2 regions of the Cupriavidus sp. 22TCCZM04-2 genome follow, and region 1 is predicted to be linked to the other one. Evidence: riboswitches for the same ligand, from Rfam matches in the RefSeq annotation. Region 1 holds a riboswitch; the other holds the start of a gene.
What was found. Region 1 has a riboswitch for glycine ahead of AC3FKG_RS21200 (D-amino acid dehydrogenase). Riboswitches for the same ligand answer to the same signal wherever they lie in the genome.
Positions count from the first base shown of each region.

Region 1 (3,359 bases):
GGATTTTCGGGTCGCATGCGTAACGGTCAAGCAGTTTTGACTGTCGGGAAATCGCTTCACGGTGGTAAAGTGTTGCCCCGTTAATACATTCATCGCATTTCGTCAATGTATTAACAATTGCGTTGGCCGGGGTAGTTCCACGAATCGCGCAATTCTTACGGCACGCAAGCCGGGCACGCATCCGGCGCGGCCGATCTTTCCAGCACAGCAGAGACATCCCGTGAATTCTCCCTCCCTCGACGCATTCCTGGCCGGCGTAGCCCGGCGCGACCCCGGCCAGCCCGAATTCCTGCAGGCCGTGAAAGAAGTCATGATGACGCTTTGGCCGTTTGTCGAGCGTCACCCGCGCTATGCCGACCAGGCGCTGCTCGAGCGCCTGGTCGAACCCGAGCGCGTGATCCAGTTCCGCGTGGCGTGGACCGACGACCAGAACCGCGTGCAGGTCAACCGCGCGTTCCGCGTGCAGCACAGCTCGGCCATCGGCCCGTTCAAGGGCGGCATGCGCTTTCACCCGACGGTGAACCTGTCGGTGCTGAAGTTCCTGGGCTTCGAGCAGACCTTCAAGAACGCGCTGACCACGCTGCCGATGGGCGGCGGCAAGGGCGGTTCCGACTTCGACCCGAAGGGCAAGTCGGACGCCGAGGTGATGCGCTTCTGCCAGGCCCTGGTCACCGAGCTGTTCCGCCACCTGGGTCCGGACACTGACATCCCTGCCGGCGACATCGGCGTGGGTGCGCGCGAAGTCGGCTTCATGGCCGGCATGATGAAGAAGCTGTCGAACCAGTCCGCCTGCGTGTTCACGGGCAAGGGCCTGGCGTACGGCGGCAGCCTGATGCGTCCGGAAGCCACCGGCTACGGCACGGTGTACTTCGCGCAGGAAATGCTTCACCGCCGCGGCATGGGCTTCGACGGCCTGCGCGTGCTGATTTCCGGCTCGGGCAACGTTGCGCAGTACGGCGCTGAAAAGGCTATCGAACTGGGTGCCAAGGTGCTGACGCTGTCGGACTCCGGCGGCGTGCTGCATTACCCGCAGGGCATGACCGCTGGACAGCTTGCCGAAGTCATGGCGTTCAAGAACGAAGAGCGCGGCCGTCTCTCTGACTTTGCCGCGCGCCATGGCCTGACGTTCGAGGCAGGCCGCACGCCGTGGCACGTGCCCGCCGACGTGGCGCTGCCGTGCGCGACGCAGAACGAACTCGATGGCAACGACGCCGAGGCCCTGCTCGGCAATGGCGTCATCTGCGTGGCCGAAGGCGCCAACATGCCTTCCACGCTGGAAGCCGTGGACCGCTTCGTTGACGCGAAGATCCTCTACGCGCCGGGCAAGGCCAGCAACGCCGGTGGCGTGGCCACGTCGGGACTGGAGATGTCGCAGAACGCCATGCGGCTGTCGTGGCACCACGCGGAGGTCGACGAGAAGCTGCACGCGATCATGAAGGATATCCACCAGAACTGCATTCACCATGGCCAGAAGGACGGAGGCTATGTGAACTACGTCGAAGGCGCGAATATCGCGGGCTTTGTGAAGGTTGCGGATGCAATGCTGGCGCAAGGGGTGATTTGATCTTGTCGTTCCTGGAGGGCCGCCAAGCACGACAAGCCAATCATCCCAAAAATCCAATCTCCCTCTGCCGTGGGGGATAACCCCACTCACCAACCCCCGCATCTTCAAGCTATCATCCCGCTCGACAGGCCCTCGCCTGTCAAAAAACAAGCGGCGCCGGATCAACCTCCGGCGTCGTGCGACATCGCAGGAGAGACCGGCTCGCCGCTTGGCGGGTCCGGCGCCGACGGAGCAACCGCCCCGGAAACTCTCAGGCACCGAGGACTGTGGCGTCGCAAGTACAGATCTGGAGAGAGGCGCTTCGCGCCCACCGAAGGGGACGGCATGGTCGTTGGCCATGCCGAAGCTCTCAGGTACCACGGACAGATGGGGCAGGGGACCGGCAACGGTCAAATTCATCCTTGCTTCAGGACAATCTGTCATGTCTCACATGCTCGTCATCGGCGCCGGCATTACCGGCGTCACGACCGCCTATACCCTCGCGAAACAGGGCTATCGCGTCACCGTGCTGGACCGTCACCACTATCCGGCGATGGAAACGTCATTCGCCAATGGCGGCCAGCTTTCCGCCTGCAACGCGGAGGTCTGGAACAATGCCGGCACGCTGCTCAAGGGCTTCAAATGGATGATGCGGCGCGACGCGCCGCTGCTGCTCAATCCGCGTCCGTCGTGGCACAAGTACTCGTGGCTCGGTGAATTCGTCGGCAACCTCCGCAACTACCGCGCGAATACCATCGAGACCACGCGCCTGGCCATCGCCGCGCGCCAGCACCTGTTCGACATGGCGGAGCGCGAGCAGATCGATTTCAATCTGGAGCGCCGCGGCATCCTGCACTTCTATCACGACCGCCCCAGCTTCGAGGCCGCGGGCCGTACCAACCAGATGCTGGTGGAAGGCGGCCTGGAGCGCTACGCCGTCACGCCGGAAGAGATCCGTTCGATCGAGCCGACCCTGCAGGGCCATTACTACGGCGGCTACTACACGCCGTCCGATTCCACCGGCGACATCCACAAGTTCACGCGCGGCCTGGCGCGCGCATGCGAGCGGCTTGGCGTGACGTTCCTGCACGGCGTCGACGTGAAGGCCGTGGACCTGCGCCCGGACGGCGTCACGATGCGCGTGGGCGCATCGGAAGCCGCCATCGCTTCGGGGCAGGATGGCGGCGAACACGAAATCAAGGGAACCGCCGTAGTGGTCTGCGCCGGCGTGGGCAGCCGCCATATCGCCGCGATGCTGGGTGACCGCCTCAACGTCTATCCGGTCAAGGGCTATTCGATCACCGTGCATCTCGATGACGCGCGCAGCGTGAAGAACGCGCCGTATGTGAGCCTGCTCGACGAGAGCGCCAAGATCGTGACCAGCCGGCTGGGCGTGGACCGTTTCCGCGTCGCCGGCACCGCCGAATTCAACGGCGACAACCGCGATATCCGGGCGGACCGCATCGCACCGCTGGTGTCATGGGTGCGGCGCAATTTCGATATCGAGACTTCGCGGGCGGTGCCATGGGCGGGCCTGCGGCCGATGATGCCCGACATGATGCCTCGGGTCGCGCGCGGTCGCGCCACGCGCGTGTTCTACAACACGGGACACGGACATCTGGGCTGGACGCTTTCTGCCGCCACGGCCGCGATGATCAGTCACACCATCGCCGCCAGCCACCCGGTTCACTGACTTCGCTCAGTCCTCCGCCGCCCCGGCCGGCGCCATGCGGCCGGCCGCGCGGTGCGCCACCAGCTTCTTGTAGAACGCCGCGCGGCTGATGCCGATGGCCGCGGCCGCGCGCGGCGCGTTGCC
Region 1 covers NZ_JBYOJS010000015.1:105,596-108,954, forward strand. The annotation lists gene gdhA (NADP-specific glutamate dehydrogenase) at 221-1,564, shown strand; glycine riboswitch at 1,742-1,841, shown strand; gene AC3FKG_RS21200 (D-amino acid dehydrogenase) at 1,986-3,236, shown strand; gene AC3FKG_RS21205 (sigma-54 interaction domain-containing protein) at 3,243-3,359, opposite strand, start outside.

Region 2 (3,359 bases), on a different contig from region 1:
ACGCGTCGAAGGCGTTGGCGTTCACGCTTTCCGGCGCGGCCGTGGCGGCCTCGTTGACGGCGATGATTTCGCCGGCCACCGGGGCGTAGATGTCGGAAGCGGCCTTCACCGATTCCACCACGGCGAGCGCGTCGCCGGCGCCGACCGACTTGCCCACTTCGGGCAGTTCCAGGAAGACGATATCGCCCAGCGCGTCCTGCGCGTGGTCGGTGATGCCGATGGTCAGGGTGCCGTCGGCTTCGACGCGCACCCACTCGTGCGACTCGGTGTATTTCAGGTCAGCGGGGAAATTCATGAGGGTTCTCCGGATTCAGATTTGTTCTTGGTTCAGGCGCCTGCCATCGGTCGATGGGCCAGGCGCGATGGGCGACCGTTGAGGTGGGCCGGGGCGTTACCGCCTCAGCTCACGAGTGCCTTGCCATTACGCACAAACGGCAGTTTAACCACAGTCGCCGCGAGTTTGCGGTCGCGGATCTCCACCTGCACGGTGTCGCCCACCGCCACGCCCATCGGCAGGCGCGCGAAAGCGATCGACTGCGACAGGGACGGGCTGAAGGTGCCGCTGGTGATTTCGCCATCACCGGCAGCGGTGAGGACCTTCTGGTGCGCGCGCAGCACGCCGCCTTTGTCGCGCAGGATCAGGCCGGCGAACTGCTGGCGCTGGCCGGCGGCGGCGAGCGCCGCCTTGCCGGTGAAATCGCGCTCGCTCAGCAGGTCCACGGTCCAGGCCAGGCCCGCGTCCAGCGGCGAGGTATTGATATCCATGTCCTGGCCGTACAGGTTCATGCCGGCTTCCAGGCGCAGCGTGTCGCGTGCGCCGAGACCGGCGGGGCGCACGCCTGCGGCGTCGAGCTTCTCCCACACCGCGGCAACGTTCTCGGCCGGCACCACGAGTTCGAAGCCGTCCTCACCGGTGTAGCCGGTGCGCGCGACCATGATCTCGCCGATGGCAGGATCCTGGACCACGATGGCGTTGAAGGGCTTGAGGGCGTCGGATGGCTGGGTGGACGGGAAGGCGCTCCATACCTTGGTGCGGGCGTTCGGGCCCTGCACGGCGACGATGGCGAGCGGCAGCGTGCCGGCTGGCGCTACGTCGTCACGGCGCGGGGTGATCGTCACGCCGCTGCCGGTGGCGTCATTGCGCGCGCGGATCCATTCGATATCGCCCAGCGCGGTACTGGCGTTGACCACCAGGCGGAAGCGGTCCTCGGCGAAGAAATAGACGATCAGGTCATCGATCACGCCACCTTTCTCGTCGAGCATGCAGGAGTACAGCGCCTTGCCGGGCGTCTGCAGCTTGTCGACGTTGTTGGCCAGCAGGCCGCGCAGGAAGGTGCGGGTGTTCGGACCGGCGAGGTCGACGACGCACATATGCGACACGTCGAACATGCCCGCGTCGGTGCGCACGGCGTGGTGTTCCTCGATCTGGGAGCCATAGTTGACCGGCATGTCCCAGCCGCCGAAATCGACCATGCGGGCGCCGAGGGCGCGGTGGATAGCGTTGAGGGGCGTGGCCTGGAGCGTCATGGGAATCCTCGGGGGCAATCTCGGTTTCGAAAACGAAAAAGGGTCATCCGCCGCAGCGCTTGCTTCGCTCGAATAGCGTCGCAATCCGCTGCCGCGGATGACCCCTCTGTCCTCGATACCTGAGAGATTACGAGGTCGCCCCGCCTAGCAGGTCCGATCCTCGCGCGCCCCTTCGGTGGGCACGCTCGCCATGGCTGGCGGGTGCCGCTCTCCAGAGTGCGGCATGCATCGTGTGCATGTTGCATGCCGATCCGAACGGTCCATGGTGCCTGAGAGTTTTCGGGTGATACCCCTTCGGCGGCGCAACGGGTGCGCGCTCTCCCGGTCGGATGCGCGCAATGTACGGGAGGGTCCTGCCTTTGTCAACGCGGCAGGCCCGCCCGTTATTGCCGTAAGCGATTGCCTCAGCGCCGATCAGCGGTGGTGGTGATTATCGTCCGTCACGACGTTACCGACCACGCCGCCAAGCGCGGCGCCGCCGAGCGTACCGACCGCACTACCGTTGGTGAGCACGGCACCGCCGACGCCACCGGCCGCGGCGCCGATTGCGGTATTGCGTTGCTTGGGCGTCATATCGGAACAGCCGCCCACCAGGGCAGCTACCGCAACGCCTACCAGTGTCGCCTTGCCAAGGGCTCGTAGAGTTCTCATGATTGGCTCCGGAAGTGACTTCAATGGGCCCGGGGCAGATCGGAATCCACCCCGCCATACCGATTAGAAGCCGCGATATGCCGCAGGTTTTGGCTCTTACCAAGTGTTACTTCAGTAATATCCGCAGCAAGAAAATAGCGATTTCCGCTGACAGAACGGCCCTGCCGGGCGTGTTAACATGGCCGGCTTCGCGCCGGCCGCCGGCATGCTGCGGCATGTTGCGTACCAGGCGCCTCCGCCGCCCTCCGACGCACCTTCCACGCCAGACATCCCACGCATGACCCACGGCCTGAACGCTGCCCAATCCGAAGCCGTCCGCTACCTGGACGGGCCCTGCCTCGTCCTTGCCGGCGCGGGTTCGGGCAAGACCCGCGTGATCACGCAGAAGATCGCGCACCTGATCGAAGACAAGGGCTTCGAGCCGCGCCATATCGCCGCCGTCACGTTTACGAACAAGGCGGCCAAGGAGATGCAGGAGCGCATCGGCAAGCTGATGGAGGGCAAGACCTCGCGCGAGGGCAAGCGCCTGCCGCTCAAGCAGCTCACGGTGTGCACGTTCCACTCGCTAGGCGTGCAGATCCTGCGCCTGGAAGCCGAGCATGTGGGCCTGAAGCCGCAGTTCTCGATCATGGATTCGGACGATTGCTTCGGCCTGATCCAGGAGCAGCTCGGCACCACCGACAAGAAGCTGATCCGCAGCGTGCAGGGCACCATCTCGCTGTGGAAGAACGGCATGGTCGACCCGGAAGCCGCCATCGCGCAGGCCGCCAACGCCGACGAACACCAGGCGGCGCTGGTCTATCGCAACTACGTGGCCACCCTGCATGCTTACCAGGCCGTGGATTTCGACGACCTGATCCGCCTGCCCGCCGAACTCTTCGCGCGCAATGAAACGGTGCAGCTCAAGTGGCAGAACCGCCTGCGCTATTTCCTGGTCGACGAATACCAGGACACCAACGCGTGCCAGTACCAGCTGCTCAAGCTGCTCGCGGGTGGCTCGCACCTGCGCGCGCCGGCGTTCACGGCGGTGGGCGACGACGACCAGGCCATCTACGGGTGGCGCGGCGCCACGCTGGACAACCTGCGCCTGTTGCAGACCGATTTCCCTGACCTCAAGGTCGTCAAGCTGGAGCAAAACTACCGCTCCACGGTGCGCATCCTGGAGGCGGCCAACGCGGTCA
Region 2 covers NZ_JBYOJS010000005.1:115,333-118,691, reverse strand. The annotation lists gene gcvH (glycine cleavage system protein GcvH) at 1-295, opposite strand, end outside; gene gcvT (glycine cleavage system aminomethyltransferase GcvT) at 400-1,527, opposite strand; glycine riboswitch at 1,624-1,752, opposite strand; glycine riboswitch at 1,774-1,861, opposite strand; gene AC3FKG_RS10600 (YMGG-like glycine zipper-containing protein) at 1,942-2,178, opposite strand; gene AC3FKG_RS10595 (UvrD-helicase domain-containing protein) at 2,456-3,359, shown strand, end outside.
Region 2: it holds a riboswitch for glycine, as region 1 does, so the genes downstream of both, gcvT (glycine cleavage system aminomethyltransferase GcvT) here and AC3FKG_RS21200 (D-amino acid dehydrogenase) in region 1, are expected to answer to the same signal.